DNA from 4 places in the Streptomyces sp. NBC_00207 genome. Region 3 is predicted to be linked to each of the others. Evidence: riboswitches for the same ligand, from Rfam matches in the RefSeq annotation. Region 3 holds a riboswitch; each other region holds the start of a gene.
What was found. A riboswitch is a leader RNA that binds a small molecule or an ion and turns the genes downstream of it on or off. The one in region 3 is predicted to bind cobalamin.
Positions count from the first base shown of each region.

Region 1 (4,205 bases), 4.1 Mb from region 3:
CGGTCCCGGCGACCTCTTCCACAATGTGAGCATCACCTTCCGGTCCCGCATGCTCGCGGACGTGGTCGGCGATCGGCGCTTCATCGTGTGCTACCTGACCAAACCCGACGCCGACGGGGCCCTGCTGCCGGTGGACAACACCGAGCGGTGGGTCTTCCACGCGCCGTGGCACCCCGACCGCGGCGAGACCCTGGAGGACTTCACCGACGAGCGCTGCGTCGAACACATCCGCCGGGCCGTCGGCGCACCCGACCTGGACGTCGAGATCACCGGGAAGGCCCCGTGGCACGCGGCCGAGCGGGTCGCGCAGCGGTACGTGGCCGGCCGGGTCTTCCTGGCCGGTGACTCCGCCCACGAGATGTCCCCCACCGGGGCGTTCGGCTCCAACACCGGTATCCAGGACGCGCACAACCTGGCCTGGAAGCTCGCAGCCGTACTGGACGGCGCAGCCGGCCCCGGGCTGCTGGAGACGTACGAGACCGAGCGGCTTCCGGTGGCGCGGGCCACGAGCGAGCGCGCCTCGGCCCGGTCCGCCGAGCACAGCCACCCGGGGTACGAGCCCGACCCCGAGACGGTCCCCGAGGCCCAGCCCGAGCCCGCCCCGGGCGGGGGCGGACGGCAGGGCGGTGTCCTGACCGTGGCCATGGGCTACCGGTACAACGAGGGCGCCGTCCTGGGCACCGACCCCGACCAGCCGGTCGTTCCCGAACGGATGCGCCTGCGCGGCGAACCGGGCACGCGCGCGCCGCACATGTGGCTCCGCGCCCCGGGGGAGGAGCAGCCGAAGTCCACCCTGGACCTCTACGAGCGCTCCTTCGTCCTGCTCAGCTCCGAGGGCACGCCGTGGAGCAGCGCGGCGGGATCCGTCGCCAAGCGGATGAACGTACGCCTGGACGCCTACGCGATCGGCACCGGACCGGAGGCCGACCTGATCCCGTCGAGCGGCGGCGACTGGGCCGAGGCGCACGGCACGACCGCGGCCGGAGCGGTCCTCGTCCGCCCCGACGGCTTCGTGGCCTGGCGCTCGGAGGAAGCCGTGGCGGATGAGGAATCGGTCCTCTACAAGGTCCTGACCACCCTGCTGGACCGGTACTGACCTTCCCCGCCCCGGATCCCCGCGCCGCCCCGGCGGCGCGGGGATCCTCCGTGTCCCGGTCTCGCCGCGCCATCCGGATATTGGACAACCCTGTCCGTTGACGGCGAAGGCCATCTACTCTGGCCGGGCAGCTGGTTCGCCCCCGTCAGCCGGGCGGGGTGCGTCGTAAGAGGGAACCCGGTGGGAATCCGGGACTGCCCCGCAGCGGTGAGCGGGAACGACCGCCGTCATACGCACTGGGACCGGAACCGGTCCTGGGAAGCGACGGCCAGTAGGAGCCCGCCGGGAGACCGGCAGGCGCGCCCGCGAGTCCGAAGACCTGCCCGTTGCCCGAGCGCGAACGACCGCGCCCGGTTTCCCGGTGACCTCGTGGGCGGGTCGGCGTGCTTCAGGCGGATCGTTCCGGCGCGTAGCTCAGGCGTACGCGCGGCCGGCGGTCCGCCCGTTCCGGCACCCCTTCGCAGCCCAGGCCCGTCACCGGGTCCATGGAGACACGCTCGCGAAGGAGAGTTCCGTGACCACCGAGTCCGCAGCCGCGGCAGTACAGGCCACCGTGTACGGCTACCCCCGCCAGGGCGGCAGCCGCGAACTGAAGAAGGCCGTCGAGGGCTACTGGAAGGGCCGCTTCACCGCCGACGCCCTCCGGGAGACCGCCCGTGACCTGCGCCGGACCAACTGGCAGCAGCTGGCCGACGCCGGCATCACCGAAGTGCCGACCGGCGACTTCTCGTACTACGACCACGTGCTCGACACCAGCGTGATGGTCGGCGCGGTCCCCGAACGCCACCGGGCCGCCGTGCGGACCGACGCCCTCGACGGCTACTTCGCCATGGCGCGCGGTACCCAGGACGTGGCGCCGCTGGAGATGACCAAGTGGTTCGACACCAACTACCACTACCTGGTGCCCGAACTCGGCCCGGACACCGTGTTCACGGCGGACTCCTCCAGGCAGGTCGCCCAGCTCGAAGAGGCACTGGGGCTCGGCCACACCGCCCGCCCGGTCCTGGTCGGGCCGGTGACGTACCTCCTGCTGGCCAAGCCCGCCCCCGGTGTCGCCGCCGACTTCGAGCCCCTGACCCTGCTCGACCGCCTGCTGCCCGTGTACGCCCGGGTCCTGGCCGACCTGCGCGCGGCCGGAGCCGCATGGGTGCAGCTGGACGAGCCCGCCCTCGTACAGGACCGCACCCCCGCCGAACTGAACGCCGCCGCCCGCGCGTACCGCGAGCTCGGCGCCCCGGGCGACCGGCCGAAGCTGCTCGTGGCCTCCTACTTCGGCCGGCTCGGCGAGGCCCTGCCGGTGCTGGCCAAGGCCCCCGTCGACGGGCTCGCCCTGGACTTCACCGATGCCGCCGCCGCGAACCTCGCCGACCTCGCCGCCGTCGGCGGGCTGCCCGGCAAGCGCCTCGTCGCGGGCGTCGTCAACGGCCGCAACATCTGGATCAACGACTTCGAGAAGTCCCTGTCCACCCTCGGCACCCTCCTCGGCCTCGCCGACCGGGTGGACGTGGCCGCCTCCTGCTCCCTGCTCCATGTCCCGCTGGACGCCGCCGCCGAGCGGGACATCGACCCGCAGATCCGGCGCTGGCTCGCCTTCGCCCGGCAGAAGACCGCGGAGATCGCCGCGCTCGCCCGCGGCCTCGCCGGCGGCACCGACGCGATCGCGGCCGAACTCGCCGCCAACCGGGCCGACCTGGCCTCCCGTGCCAACTCCGCCGTCACCCGCGACCCCGCCGTGCGCGCCCGGACCGCGGCGATCACGGACGCGGACGGCCGCCGCTCCCAGCCGTACGAGGAGCGCGCGACCGCCCAGCACGCGCGCCTGAGCCTGCCGCTGCTGCCCACCACGACCATCGGATCGTTCCCGCAGACCGACGAACTGCGCGTGGCCCGCGCCGACCTGCGCGCCGGCCGCATCGACACGGCCGGCTACGAGGACCGCATCGAGGCCGAGATCCGGGAGGTCCTCGCCTTCCAGGAGAAGACCGGCATCGACGTCCTCGTGCACGGCGAGCCCGAGCGCAACGACATGGTCCAGTACTTCGCCGAGCAGCTCACCGGGTACCTCGCCACCCAGCACGGCTGGGTCCAGTCCTACGGAACCCGCTACGTCCGCCCGCCCGTCCTGGCCGGCGACATCTCCCGCCCCGACCCGATGACCGTGCGCTGGACCACGTACGCACAGGCGCAGACCGGACGCCCCGTCAAGGGCATGCTCACCGGCCCCGTCACCATGCTCGCCTGGTCCTTCGTCCGCGACGACCAGCCGATCGGCGACACCGCCCGCCAGGTGGCGCTGGCCCTGCGCGACGAGGTGAACGACCTGGAGGCGGCGGGCACCTCCGTCATCCAGGTGGACGAACCGGCCCTGCGGGAAACCCTCCCGCTGCGCGCCGCCGACCACGCCGCCTACCTGGCGTGGGCCACCGAGTCCTTCCGGCTCACCACCGCCGGCGTCCGTCCGGACACCCAGATCCACACGCACATGTGCTACGCCGAGTTCGGCGACATCGTCGACGCCATCGAGGCCCTCGACGCCGACGTCATCAGCCTGGAAGCGGCCCGCTCGCACATGCAGGTCGCCGACGAGCTCGCGGGCGCCGACTACCCGCGCGAGGTCGGCCCCGGCGTCTGGGACATCCACTCGCCGCGGATCCCGTCGGTGGCCGAGGCGTCGGCGCTGCTCCGCAAGGGCCTCGCGGCCATCCCGGCCGAACGGCTGTGGGTCAATCCCGACTGCGGCCTGAAGACGCGGGCCTGGCCGGAGACCAGGGCCTCCCTGGAGAACCTGGTCGAGGCCGCCCGCCAGGTCCGCGCCGAGGTCACCGCCGACGGCGCCTGATCCGGGACCCGGCCGCCTCAGGCGGAGCGCGGTGGTGCGACGCGCTCCCGGACGGGCGGCCGGGCCCCGTCGCCGCGTTCGCCGAAGCCGTCGGCGCAGTCGTCTCCGACGAGGCCCGCCACGTGGTCGGTGATCGTGTCGAGGATGTCCGTGGAGATCGTTTCGTCGCCGAGCACGAGGTGGTTGAGCGTCAGCCCGTCCGTCATGGCGGCCAGATAGCGCGCCAGTACGGTCACGGGGACGCGGAGTTCGAAACCCATGTGGTGGCGG
Region 1 covers NZ_CP130715.1:2,006,746-2,010,950, reverse strand. Annotated here, with positions in the region: gene OG472_RS09650 (FAD-dependent oxidoreductase) at 1-1,096, shown strand, start outside; cobalamin riboswitch at 1,212-1,438, shown strand; gene metE (5-methyltetrahydropteroyltriglutamate--homocysteine S-methyltransferase) at 1,611-3,935, shown strand; gene OG472_RS09640 (TetR/AcrR family transcriptional regulator) at 3,953-4,205, opposite strand, start outside.
Region 1: linked by a shared signal. The riboswitch ahead of metE (5-methyltetrahydropteroyltriglutamate--homocysteine S-methyltransferase) and the one ahead of OG472_RS29060 (ribonucleoside-diphosphate reductase subunit alpha) in region 3 are both predicted to bind cobalamin.

Region 2 (4,205 bases), 4.2 Mb from region 3:
ACGTCGGCGCCTCCTTCGTACGTCGGGGGCTTCCGCACCGAGGCGTCACCGACAGCTCACTGGACGACATCGTGCACGTCCTGCCGTGCACGCTGGATGAGTCCAAGAAGATCCTCGGGCGCCGGGCGTCCGGTCTCTCCGAGCCCTACAAGGTGCTCACGCACGCCCTCTCGGGTGGCATACCCCGTGATCTCATCCGCTACGGCCTGCGCCTGGACGAGATCACGTCGAAGACCCAGCTCATCGAACTCACCGACATCTCACGTCAGTTGATCCTCGAAGAGCTCGCCGACACGCTCGCGGGCTTCCGCACGCTCCTGGGCAAGCAGCAGTGGACGCCCCGGACCAGCGCGCTCCTCATCGCGTTCCGGAACCTGACGGGCCATCTGCGGGCCGGCTGCCCCTGCGTCTCCCCCGAGCTCCGGCGGGCCCTGGAACACGTGGCCTTCCACGATCTCCACCGGCACCTGGGCGAGGAGGCGGCCGCGGAGATTCCGGACGTGGCCCGGAATCTCATCGACGAGGCGTCGGCGTACGTCCTGTTCTCGCTGACCCTGCTCGACGTCTTCGGCGAGGGTGACCTGGCCCGCCGCCGGGACGAGGCGGCGTCACGGGGCCCGGAAGGGGACCTGGACCTGCTGGGCCAGGCCCGTCAGGAGCTGGAGGTGTCCCCGTACAGCGCGCGACAGCTGATCGGCTCCATCCGTACCGCGTGGCGGCTCCTGGAGGGCCCGGCCGGCGGCCTTCCGCCGACGGTCCCGCCCGCCCGCAGCCCCGGCTGCCCCCGCCACCCGCGCCCGGCGAACTGAGGCCCTGCACAAGCCCTTCCGGCCCACCGGCGCCCTCTCCTACTCCTCGGAGAGGAGGCCGGTCTCCGGCCGGTCCGCCTCCCGAGCTGCGGCCGGGGTCGCGGGCGGGGGTCCGGCGGTGCGGTTCCGGAACGCCGAGACGACCCAGCCGCAGAGGGCGAGGAAGAGGGCGGCGCCGAGGCTGCCGAGGAATTCGGGCAGCGAAGCGCGAAGCAGTTCGTACATGGAGGTGTCCGGGCACGCCGCGGGGCCTCGGCGCGCGCCCGTCCTCTTTCCGTACGACGTGGGCGAAGTGGTCCGGACCGCCCCCCGAGGCCACGGGACGTGAAAGCCCGCGTACCCCTCGGCCAGGACGGCGACCGGTCGAGAGGTGTGCGGTGGGTCCGAACACGCCTGAGGAGTATGCCCTTTGAGAGGACGGCCTGGAGACGGAGTTGCGGCTTCCGGCCCGGCTGCGGTAGTGCGTGCCGCCCCGGCCGGGGCGTGCGGGGGCGGGCGGGCGGGGGTGCCGGACTCGCGGGTAGGCTGTGTGGCGCAGCTGGTTCGCCCCCGTCAGCCGGGCGGGGTGCGTCGCAAGAGGGAACCCGGTGGGAATCCGGGACTGCCCCGCAGCGGTGAGCGGGAACGACCGCCGTCATACGCACTGGGACCGGACACCGGTCCTGGGAAGCGACGGCCAGTAGGAGCCCGCCGGGAGACCGGCAGGCGTGCCCGCGAGTCCGAAGACCTGCCACTGTCCGCATGACGAAGCGTCATGCGGGGGCCCGAGGCGCACCTGCCCGGGGCTTTTCTGCCGCGACTCGCGAAGGAGAGTTGACGTGGCCGACCAGACCGTCATCACCGTTGGGTGCGTTGAGCACGACACCGGCTTCCCCGACGTCCACGTCGACGTCCCGGGGCCGATCCCCTCGTAGGCGAGGGGTCGCCCGGTCGGCCCGTGAAACGCCCTGCCCCAGGCCCGTGGCCGGCCCCCGTGGCCGAGCCGTGCGGGGGACCCCGCCTCGCCGTCCCCCGCAAGCCGTAGCGCGCTTCACCCCGGTCGGCCCGTGCGCCCGTGCGCCCGTTGGCGCCTGTGCCCCCGCGCCCCTGTGCCCCGACGGGGCGTGCAGAACATCCGATCCATCCCGCGGTGAGAGGACCACCCATGCCCCGCAACCACCCGAAATCCGTGCTGTCCGCGCTCGCCGTCGCCCTGCTGACATCCGGCTGCGGAGGCGGCGCCGCGCCCTCCGCCGCCCCCTCGCCGGGCACGACCGCCGAGGGGTTCCCGGTCACGGTCACCAACTGCGGGGTGACCAGCACCTATCAGCGTCCGCCGCAGCGCGCGGTCTCGCTGAACCAGCACGCGACCGAGGTGATGCTGGCGCTCGGCCTGGAGAAGTCGATGGTGGGGACGGGCTATCTCGACGACAAGATCCTCCCCGAGTACCAGGCCGCCTACGACAGCGTGAAGGTCCTCTCCAAGGAGTACCCGTCCTTCGAGGCACTCCTGGAGGCCGAGCCCGACTTCGTCTACGGCGGATGGACCTCCACCTTCGACGAGAAGGAGGGACGCAGCCGGGCCGCCTTCACCAAGGCCGGGATCAACACCCGCCTCAACACCGAGGAGTGCCCCACCGGCCCGGTGGACGTGGCCGCCATGGACGAGGAGATCCGCGCGGTCGCCAAGATCTTCGGCGTGCCCGGGCGGGCCGAGGAGCGGTTGGGGAAGCTGCACGCCACCCTCGACAAGGTCGAGACCGGGCTCGCCGGCGTCACCCCGGTCAAGCTCTTCGTCTACGACAGCGGCGACAAGACGGCCTTCACCGCGGGCGGCAAGGGCATCGGCAACGAGATGATCCGGCGGGCCGGCGGGGTGAACCTCTTCGCCGACCTGGACAAGGCCTTCGGCGACGTCTCGTTCGAGCAGGTGGCGCAGCGTGCTCCCGAGGCCGTCGTCATCTACGACTACGGCGACCAGTCCGTCGAGGACAAGAAGAAGTTCCTGCTCGCCCATCCGGCGCTGAAGGACGTGCCGGCGATCAAGAACCAGCGGTTCGCGGTCCTGCCGCTGTCCTCCACGGTGGTGGGCGTGCGGGTGCCGTCGGCCGTCGAGTCGCTGGCGCGTCAGCTCCACCCGGGCCTCGTCCAGTGACCGGGGCGAAGGCCCCGACACCCGTGGGGGCCGGCCTTCGTGAGGAGGCCCGGCCCGGCCTTCGCGGGGACGGCCGGCCCGGCGCCGCGCGGCGCCCCGGGATCCCGTACGCGGTCGTGCTGGCGCTCCTCGGCGTGCTGGTGGCCGGCGCCGCCACCGCCGGCATCGCGGCCGGCTCGATCAGCGTCCCGGCCGAGCAGGTGTGGGGCATCCTGCTGCACCGCGTGCACCCGTCCCTCGCCGAGCCGGCGTGGACCCCGGTGCGCGAGACGATCGTGATGGACGTCCGCCTGCCCCGGGTCCTGCTGGCCGGGGTGGTCGGCGCGGGCCTGTCGGTGGCCGGGATGGCGCTGCAGGCGCTGGTCCGCAATCCGCTGGCCGATCCGATGCTGCTGGGCGTGTCCTCGGGCGCGTCAGTCGGTGCGGTGCTCGTCCTGGTCCTGAACCTGACGGTGTTCGGGCTGTTCACCCTGCCGGTGGCCGCGTTCTGCGGGGCCCTGGCCGCCTTGGTCGCCGTGTACCTCCTGGCCCGCTCGGGTGGTCGGATGACGACGGTACGGCTGGTCCTGGCGGGTGTGGCCACGGCCGAGGTGCTGTCGGCTCTGGCCAGCTTCCTGATCGTCACCTCGAACGACCCGCACAAGACCCAGTCCGCGCTGCGCTGGATGCTCGGCGGTCTGGCCGGCACCACCTGGACGACGGTGTGGATCCCGGTCGGTGCGGTCCTGCTCGGGACGGCCGTCCTCCTCGGTGTCTGCCGTCCGCTCAACCTCCTGCTGGCCGGGGAGGAGGCCGCCGCGGCCCTCGGTCTGGACGTGCACCGGTTCCGCGGCGCCCTGTTCACGCTGGTGGCCCTGATGATCGGCACGATCGTCGCGGTCAGCGGGCAGATCGGCTTCGTCGGACTGATCATGCCGCACGTGGTGCGGCTGCTCGTGGGCGCCGACCACCGCCGGGCGCTGCCCGCCGCGGCCCTCCTGGGGGCGGCGTTCCTGATCTCCGCCGATCTGGCCGCGCGCACGCTCATGAGCCCGGAGGAGATCCCCGTGGGCATCCTCACCGCCCTCGTCGGCGGCCCCTTCTTCCTCTGGCTGATGCGACGAAAGGCCGCCCGGTGACCAACCGACCGACCGGGGGGCCCGGTTCCCTGCGCGCCGAGGACGTCAGCGTCGTGGTGAACGGCAGGACACTGGTCCACCAGGCGTCCCTTCAGGTGGCGCCCGGCGAGGTGGTGGGCCTGGTCGGCCCCAACGGCGCCGGCA
Region 2 covers NZ_CP130715.1:1,878,319-1,882,523, forward strand. Annotated here, with positions in the region: gene OG472_RS09150 (P-loop NTPase fold protein) at 1-809, shown strand, start outside; gene OG472_RS09155 (hypothetical protein) at 849-1,034, opposite strand; cobalamin riboswitch at 1,332-1,559, shown strand; gene OG472_RS09160 (ABC transporter substrate-binding protein) at 1,954-2,943, shown strand; gene OG472_RS09165 (FecCD family ABC transporter permease) at 3,045-4,061, shown strand; gene OG472_RS09170 (ABC transporter ATP-binding protein) at 4,031-4,205, shown strand, end outside.
Region 2: linked by a shared signal. The riboswitch ahead of OG472_RS09160 (ABC transporter substrate-binding protein) and the one ahead of OG472_RS29060 (ribonucleoside-diphosphate reductase subunit alpha) in region 3 are both predicted to bind cobalamin.

Region 3 (4,205 bases):
AGCGCAGGTAGTACGTGGTCTTCAGACCCTGCTTCCAGGCGTACGCGTACATCGAGCTGAGCTTGCCGATGGTGGGCGTCTCCAGGAACAGGTTCAGCGACTGCGACTGGTCCAGGAACGGCGTACGGGCCGCCGCCATGTCGATCAGGCCGCGCTGCGGGATCTCCCACGCCGTGCGGTACAGCTCGCGGACCTCGGCCGGGATCCAGCCGAAGCCCTGGACCGAGCCGGAGGAGTCGCGCAGCGCCTCGCGGGTCTGGGCGTCCCACACGCCGAGCGCCTTCAGCTCCTCCACCAGGTAGCCGTTCACCTGGAGGAACTCACCGCTGAGCGTCTCGCGCTTGAAGAGGTTGGAGACCTGCGGCTCGATGCACTCGTACACGCCGGCGATCGAGGCGATGGTGGCCGTCGGGGCGATGGCGAGCAGCAGGGAGTTGCGCATGCCGGTCTCGGCGACGCGGGCGCGCAGCGCGTCCCAGCGCTCCGGCCAGTTCAGCTCGACGTCGTAGTGGTCCGGGTGCAGGACGCCGCGCGCGGTGCGGGTCTGCTCCCAGGCCGGCAGCGGGCCGCTGCGCTCGGCCAGGTCGCACGAGGCCTCGTACGCCGCGAGCATGATGCGCTCGGAGAGCTTGGTGGAGAGGGCCTTCGCCTCGGGGGAGTCGAAGGGGAGCTTCAGCTTGAAGAAGACGTCCTGGAGGCCCATCGCGCCCAGACCCACCGGGCGCCAGCGGGCGTTGGAGCGGCCGGCCTGCTCGGTCGGGTAGAAGTTGATGTCCACCACGCGGTCGAGGAAGGTCACGGCGGTGCGGACGGTCTCGTCCATCCGCTCCCAGTCGATGTCGCGACCGTCGGCCGTGTCGATGACGAACGCGCCCAGGTTGACCGAGCCGAGGTTGCAGACGGCCGTCTCGCCGTCGTTGGTGACCTCGATGATCTCGGTGCACAGGTTCGAGGAGTGCACGACCGTGCCCGGCTCGGCGGTCTGGTTCGCCGTGCGGTTGGAGGCGTCCTTGAAGGTCATCCAGCCCTGGCCGGTCTGCGCGAGGGTGCGCATCATCCGGCCGTACAGGTCACGGGCGGGCATGGTCTTGCGGGCCAGGCCGTCCGCCTCGGCCTTGCGGTAGGCGGCGTCGAACTCGTCGCCCCACAGGTCGACCAGCTCGGGCACGTCGGCCGGGGAGAACAGCGACCAGTCGGCGTCGGCGTTCACGCGGCGCATGAACTCGTCCGGCACCCAGTGGGCGAGGTTCAGGTTGTGCGTACGGCGCTGGTCCTCACCGGTGTTGTCGCGGAGCTCCAGGAACTCCTCGATGTCCGCGTGCCAGGTCTCCAGGTAGACGGCGGCGGCGCCCTTGCGGCGGCCGCCCTGGTTCACGGCGGCGACGGAGGCGTCGAGGGTCTTCAGGAACGGCACGATGCCGTTGGAGTGGCCGTTGGTGCCGCGGATCAGGGAACCGCGGGCGCGGATGCGGGAGTACGACAGGCCGATGCCGCCCGCGTGCTTCGACAGGCGCGCCACCTGGTGGTAGCGGTCGTAGATCGAGTCGAGCTCGTCCAGCGGGGAGTCCAGCAGGTAGCAGGAGGACATCTGCGGGTGCCGGGTGCCGGAGTTGAAGAGGGTGGGGGAGGAGGGCAGGTAGTCGAGGCGGCTCATCAGCCGGTACAGCGAGGCCACTTCCTCGACGGCCTGGACGCTCTCGTCCGCGGCGAGGCCACAGGCCACGCGCAGCATGAAGTGCTGCGGGGTCTCGATGACCTGACGGGTGATCGGGTGGCGCAGCAGGTAGCGGCTGTGCAGGGTGCGCAGGCCGAAGAAGCCGAAGCGGTCGTCGGCGCCCTCGGCGAGGGTGAGCTCGACGAGCGAGTCCAGGCGGCTCGCGTGCGTGCGCACGAACTCGGCCGTGCGGTCGGCGATGAGGCCCTCGCGGTGGCCGACCTCGACGGAGGCCGAGAAGGAGGTGGAGCCCTGGCTCGCGGCCTCGTCGCGCACGGCCAGCGTCAGCAGCCGGGCGGCGAGCCGGGAGTAGGCCGGGTCCTCGGAGATGAGGCCGGCGGCGGCCTCCGTGGCCAGCCCGCGCAGTTCGGCGTCGTCGGCGGCGGAGCTGCGGCCGCGCAGCGCGGAGGCGGCGACGCGCCCGGGGTCGGTGTCGGGGAGGTCCGCCGTCAGTTCGGTGAGGGTACGCAGCAGCGTGGCCCCCGGGCCCTCGGTGTTGTCGCCAGAAACGGACTCGGCGCGCGGTGCGGAAGGCGCGATGGTCACGGCGGGAGCTCTCCCTCGCTCGGCCCGGTCATCGGCGGAGCGGGGCGCGAGCGGGCGCATGCGGGCGTGGCAGGAACGCGTACGCACCGCATGGCGTCCACCGGCCCAACCGCGAGGCCCGGACGTGTCGGCACCCGGTTCGGTCGAGCCGGGCGCGCTGTCGGCAGGTCATCGGACTTGGTGTCCGGTGGGCGGACACTTCATACCGTTGCGGGACAGTTCCGGATTCACACCGGATTCCCCTGCGGGACAGCAGCCTTGAGCATACATGTGGGGGCGGCCGTATGCGGCAACCCCCACATGTAGTGTCGGCGCGGCTACAGCTTGAGCCGATACGCGAGGAGTGTCAGGCCCGGGATCGGCGCCCAGTCCCGCTCGGGAACGCGTACGAAGCCCAGTCGCGCGTAGATCCGGTGGGCGCCGGCCATGCTGCGCTGGGTGGAGAGCACGATGCCCGTGACCCCCTCGACGGCCCGCGCCCGCTCGATGCACGCCCGCACCAGAGCCTCGCCGGCGCCCTGCCCGCGCCCCTCGCGGGCCACGGCGAGCATCCGGAACTCGGCCTCGTGCGGGCCGGCGATGTCGGCGAGCGGGCTGCCGGGGGCGGCGAAGGTCACCCCGCCCAACACCCGCCCGTCCCGCTCGGCGACGAGCACCTCGGCCACGGCGGCCCGGCCGGCCACGTCGCGCAGCACGTTCAGGTAGTAATCGTCCTCGTTGGCGTCGAGATGCCCGTCGGCGAGGTAGGCCTGCGCCGTGATCTCACCCAGCTCCGCGTACTCGGCGGGCAGCGCCCTTCTGATCACCATGTCCATGCGGTCGAGTGTGCAGGACGGGTGTCGGCGGCGCTGTCGTCAAGGTCGGCACCGGCACGAAGGCCCCGCCGGAATCATCCGGCGGGGCCTTCGGTACGGGTGGGGCTCAGCAGCAGCGGAAGCCCTCGCGGGGGTCCGCCTCGCGGGCGTCCGTACGGGCGCGTTCGAAGGCGCGGCGGGTGAGGACCTCCGCGTCCGGGTCGTGGGAGCGGGCGTGGGCCACGTACCGGTCGTACGCGGCCTCCCCCGAGAACTCCCGTACGTAGAACCGGGCCCTGGCCAGTGCGCTCCGTACGGTGCTCACGCCACCGGCTCCTTGACGTGGCCGCCGCCCGCCTCCGGGCCCGCCGCCGCGGCGAGTTCCGCCCGCTCCTCGGCGGTCGCGATCAGTCCGGCCGGGGCGACGATCTTCGACTCGCTCCACGGGACCTCGGAGAGGGTCGCCGACTCCGGGTTGCGGACGGCCTTGAGGCAGGTCCGGGCCGCGTCCGCGAGGACCACGATGATCAGGACGGCGAAGAAGGCGCACAGCACGCCGTCGACCGTGGCGTTGGTGACCACGGTGTGCATGTCGTCCATGTTCTTCGCCGGCGGCAGGACCTTGTCGGCGTCGATTCCGGCCTGGTACTTGTCGCGCTGGGCGAAGAACCCGACCTTCACGTCCTCGGAGAAGATCTTCTGGTAGCTCGCGGTGAGGGTCACCGTGGCGTCCCACAACAGCGGAACGCCCGTCACCCAGGCCCACTTGAGCCGTCCGGACTTGACCAGCAGCGTGGTGCAGACGGCCAGCGCGACCGCGGCGAGCAGCTGGTTGGCGATGCCGAAGAGCGGGAAGAGCTGGTTGATGCCGCCCAGCGGGTCCTTGATGCCGACCCACAGGAAGTAGCCCCAGCCGCCGACGACGATCGCGCTCGCGAACCACACGCCGGGCTTCCAGCTGACGTCCTTGAAGGACTTGTGCACGTTGCCGAGGGTGTCCTGGAGCATGAACCGGCCCACGCGCGTGCCCGCGTCGAGCGTCGTCAGGATGAACAGCGCCTCGAACATGATCGCGAAGTGGTACCAGAACGCCTTCATGCCCGCGCCGCCGACCACGGCGGAGAAGATCTCCGACATCCCGAGTGCGAAGG
Region 3 covers NZ_CP130715.1:6,111,575-6,115,779, forward strand. Annotated here, with positions in the region: gene OG472_RS29060 (ribonucleoside-diphosphate reductase subunit alpha) at 1-2,260, opposite strand, end outside; cobalamin riboswitch at 2,405-2,536, opposite strand; gene OG472_RS29065 (GNAT family N-acetyltransferase) at 2,578-3,075, opposite strand; gene OG472_RS29070 (CstA-like transporter-associated (seleno)protein) at 3,182-3,379, opposite strand; gene OG472_RS29075 (carbon starvation CstA family protein) at 3,376-4,205, opposite strand, start outside.

Region 4 (4,205 bases), 1.0 Mb from region 3:
GAGGCGGGCCACTCGCCGTTGTCCGTGCGGTAGCGGGTCAGGAGGGACTCGGCCAGGGCCTGGCCCGTCTCCCACGCGAGGCGGGAGGGGACGGCCTTCGGGTCGACCGAGTAGAAGTTGCGGCCCGTCGGCAGCACGTTGACCAGGCCGCGGAGCGGGGAGCCCGAGGGGCCCGCCGGGATGAAGCGGCCGTCCAGGGCCGCGACGACGTGGGCGATCTCGTCCGTCGTGCCGGCCAGGCGCGGGACGACCTCGCGGGCCGCGAAGGACAGGACCGCCACGACCTCCGGAGACTGGTCCGCGGCGACCGAGGACACGGCGTCGAGGGACCAGTCCGCGTCCTCCATCGCCTGGACCAGCGCGCGGGCCTGCGCCTCGACCTCGTCCGCCGAGGTACGGGTGGCCTTGGACTCGTCGAGGCCGAGCGCCTCGCGCAGGCCCGGGAGGGCCGTCGTACCGCCCCAGATCTGACGGGCGCGCAGGATCGCGAGGACCAGGTTGACCCGGGCCTCACCGGTCGGAGCGCCGCCGAGCACGTGCAGGCCGTCGCGGATCTGGGCGTCCTTGACCTCGCACAGCCAGCCGTCGACGTGGAGCAGGAAGTCGTCGAAGCCGTCGTCGTCCGGGCGCTCTTCGAGGCCCAGGTCGTGGTGGAGCTTCGCCGCCTGGATCAGGGTCCAGATCTGGGCGCGGATGGCCGGCAGCTTCGCCGGGTCCATCGCGGAGATCTGGGCGTACTCGTCCAGGTGCTGTTCGAGGCGGGCGATGTCGCCGTAGGACTCGGCCCGGGCCATCGGCGGGACGAGGTGGTCGACCAGGGTCGCGTGCACGCGGCGCTTGGCCTGGGTGCCCTCGCCCGGGTCGTTGACCAGGAACGGGTAGATGAGGGGGAGGTCGCCGAGCGCGGCGTCCGGCGCGCAGGCCGCGGACAGGCCGGCGTTCTTGCCCGGCAGCCACTCCAGGTTGCCGTGCTTGCCCAGGTGGATCATCGCGTCGGCGCCGAAGCCGCCGTCCTCCGCGCGCGCCTGGATCCAGCGGTACGCGGCCAGGTAGTGGTGCGAGGGCGGCAGGTCCGGGTCGTGGTAGATCGCGATCGGGTTCTCGCCGAAGCCGCGCGGCGGCTGGATGAGGATGAGCAGGTTCCCGCGGCGCAGGGCCGCCAGGACGATGTCGCCCTCCGGGTTCGCGGAGCGGTCCACGAACATGTTGCCCGGCGCCTCGCCCCAGTGCTCGGTGACGCTGTCGCGCAGCTCGGCCGGGAGCTCGGCGAACCAGCGCTTGTAGTCGGCGGCCGGGATGCGGACCGGGTTGCGGGCCAGCTGCTCCTCGGTCAGCCAGTCCTGGTCGTGGCCGCCGGCCTCGATCAGGGCGCGGATCAGCTCGTCGCCGTCGCCGGACACCAGACCGGGGATGTCCTCGGTGGGGCCGAAGTCGTACCCGCCGGCGATCAGCGTGCGCAGCAGCTCGACGGCGCTGGCCGGGGTGTCGAGGCCGACCGCGTTGCCGATGCGGGAGTGCTTGGTCGGGTACGCGGACAGGACCAGCGCGACCTTCTTTTCGCGGCGGTCGATGTGGCGCAGCCGGGCGTGGCGTACGGCGATCCCCGCGACGCGGGCGGCCCGCTCGGGGTCGGCCACGTAGGCGGGCAGGCCGTCCTCGTCGAGCTCCTTGAAGGAGAACGGGACGGTGATCAGGCGGCCGTCGAACTCGGGCACGGCGACCTGGGTGGCGGCGTCGAGGGGGGACAGGCCCTCGTCGTTCTCCTCCCAGGCGGAACGCGAACCGGTCAGGCACAGAGCCTGGAGGATCGGCACGCCGAGCGCGGCGAGGGCGCCGGCGTCCCAGGACTCGTCGTCACCGCCGGCGGAGGCGGTGGCGGGGCGGGTGCCGCCCGCCGCGAGGACGGTGGTGATGATCGCGTCGACGGACTCCAGGGCCTGGAGGAGCTCCGGCTCGGGCGTGCGCAGGGAGGAGACGTACAGGGGGAGGGGCTGGGCGCCCTTCGCCTCGATGGCCTCGCAGAGGGTGTGGACGAAGGCGGTGTTGCCGCTCATCTGGTGGGCGCGGTAGTAGAGCACGGCGACCTTGGGGGCCGCGTCGGCGGCGGCGCCGGTGGCGGTGCCGGTGGTCTGCTGCGCGTCGCGCTCCAGGGGGCCCCAGGTGGGGGCGGCGGCGGGCGGCTCGAAGCCGTGGCCGGTGAGCAGGACGGTGTCCGAGAGGAACCGGGCCAGCTGGTCGAGGTTGGCCGGGCCGCCGTGCGCGAGGTAGCCGTGCGCCTCGGCCGCGATGCCGATCGGGACCGTGGAGGCCTCCATCAGCTGGGCGTCCGGGGCCTGTTCGCCGGTCAGGACCACGACCGGGCGGGTCTGGCCGGGGGCCAGGAGCAGGTCGAGGCCGTCCTGCCAGGCGCGGAGGCCGCCGAGGAGGCGTACGACGACCAGGTCGACTCCGTCGAGGAGGCCGGGGAGGTCGTCGAGGGGAAGGCGGGAGGGGTTCGCGAACCGGTACGGGACGGGGCCGTCCGCCGTGTTCGCGGCGCGGGCGCTGAGCAGATCGGTGTCGGACGTCGACAGCAGCAGGATCATGCGGCGGCAGGCCTTCCTCGGGGTTTCCGCGCCCCGGGCAGTGAGGACAGCGGGAGTTCCTGACTTGCCCGGCGATGTGGCTCTGCCGGGTTCACAGTGGCGGGACCGCGCCGGAATCGCACCGGGCTTCCTCCCATGTCGCCGTCCTCGGCGACGGCGGGCCGTGTGGTCCGCCGGAAGGTCATCTTAGGGGTGGGCGGGGGTGGCATCGGTGGCGGGGCGGTGGCGGGTCGCGTGGCCGCTGCGCTGCGCTGTGCTGCGCTGGGCTGGAGCGGGTACCGGGCGGGTGCGGCGCCGTTGCGGGGGCTCTGCCCCCGGGCCCCCGCGCCTCAAACGCCGGCGGGGCTGGATTTGGCCGGGCTGGGCCGGTTTGGCCGGGCCGGGCTGGATTGGCGGGGCCGGATTGGTCGGGTGGGGTGGAGGAGTGGGTCTGGCCGGATTGGTGGAGTGGCTGGTGGGGGTGGTGACGGACACAGGTCGGGGGAGGGGAATCGTGGGTATGCTCGCCGCCATGCCCCAGTCCCCTTCCGCCGCATCGCGGGACGAACCCGTCATACGGGACCGCGGTGACGCCTGCCCCGGCGCGCTGCGGCTGCACGCGGCGGACGACGGGTTCCTGGCGCGGGTGCGGATTCCCGGCGGGATGCTCGACGGTTCCGCCGCGCGGCTGCTGGCCGATGCCGCCGACCGGCTCGGCGACGGCCACCTCGACCTCACCTCGCGCGGCAACGTGCAGCTGCGCGGCCTCGGCGAGAGCTGTGGCGGGGAACTTGCCGAACTCCTGGCGGGCGCCGGGCTGCTGCCCGCGCCCACGCACGAGCGGGTCCGCAACATCGTTTCCTCGCCCCTCGCCGGCCTCGACCGGCTGGGCCTGCCCGACGTGTCCCCCTGGGTGGCGGAGCTGGACGCGCTGCTCTGCGCGAGCGACGCGGCGGCCGGGCTGTCCGGGCGGTTCCTCTTCGCCCTCGACGACGGCCGCGGTGACGTGACCTCGCTCGCGGCGGACGTGAACCTCGTCCCGGAGGGGGACGATCGGGCCCGGCTGTGGTCGGGGGACCCGCGGGAGGCCGTGCTCGTCCCCTCGCAGGACGCGCCGCGGGCCGCGCTGACGGCCGCCGCGTACTTCCTCGACTCCGTTCGCCAGGCCGGTACGCGAGCCTGGCGGGTGGCCGAGCTGCCTCCTGAACACACCCTGTCCGGTGCCCGGTTGGTGGAACGGCTGGCCGATGCCGGTGTCTCCGCCGTCCTGGCGGCGCCGGACCCGTCGGCCCGATCCGCCGGGTCCGTCACGACGCCCGAGCCCGGCATCGTGCCCGGTGCCGACGGCACCGCCTCGCTTTCCGTTCTCGCGCCGCTCGGGCGGCTCACGACCGCGCAGTGGCGTCGGCTCGCCGGTCTCACGGGCCGGGTCCGGCTGACTCCCTGGCGCGGGATCGTGGTCCCCGGACTGCCCGGCCACGAGGCCGCCGCCGCGCTCGCCGGCCTCGCGGAAGCAGGGCTGGTCACGACGGCCGACAGTCCCTGGCGGTCCGTCACCGCCTGTACGGGGAAGCCCGGTTGCGCAAAGGCCCTGGCCGACGTGCGCGCCGACGCGCAGGCCGTCATGGAACGGGCCCGCGG
Region 4 covers NZ_CP130715.1:7,150,180-7,154,384, forward strand. Annotated here, with positions in the region: gene cobN (cobaltochelatase subunit CobN) at 1-2,585, opposite strand, end outside; cobalamin riboswitch at 2,618-2,776, opposite strand; gene cobG (precorrin-3B synthase) at 3,085-4,205, shown strand, end outside.
Region 4: linked by a shared signal. The riboswitch ahead of cobN (cobaltochelatase subunit CobN) and the one ahead of OG472_RS29060 (ribonucleoside-diphosphate reductase subunit alpha) in region 3 are both predicted to bind cobalamin.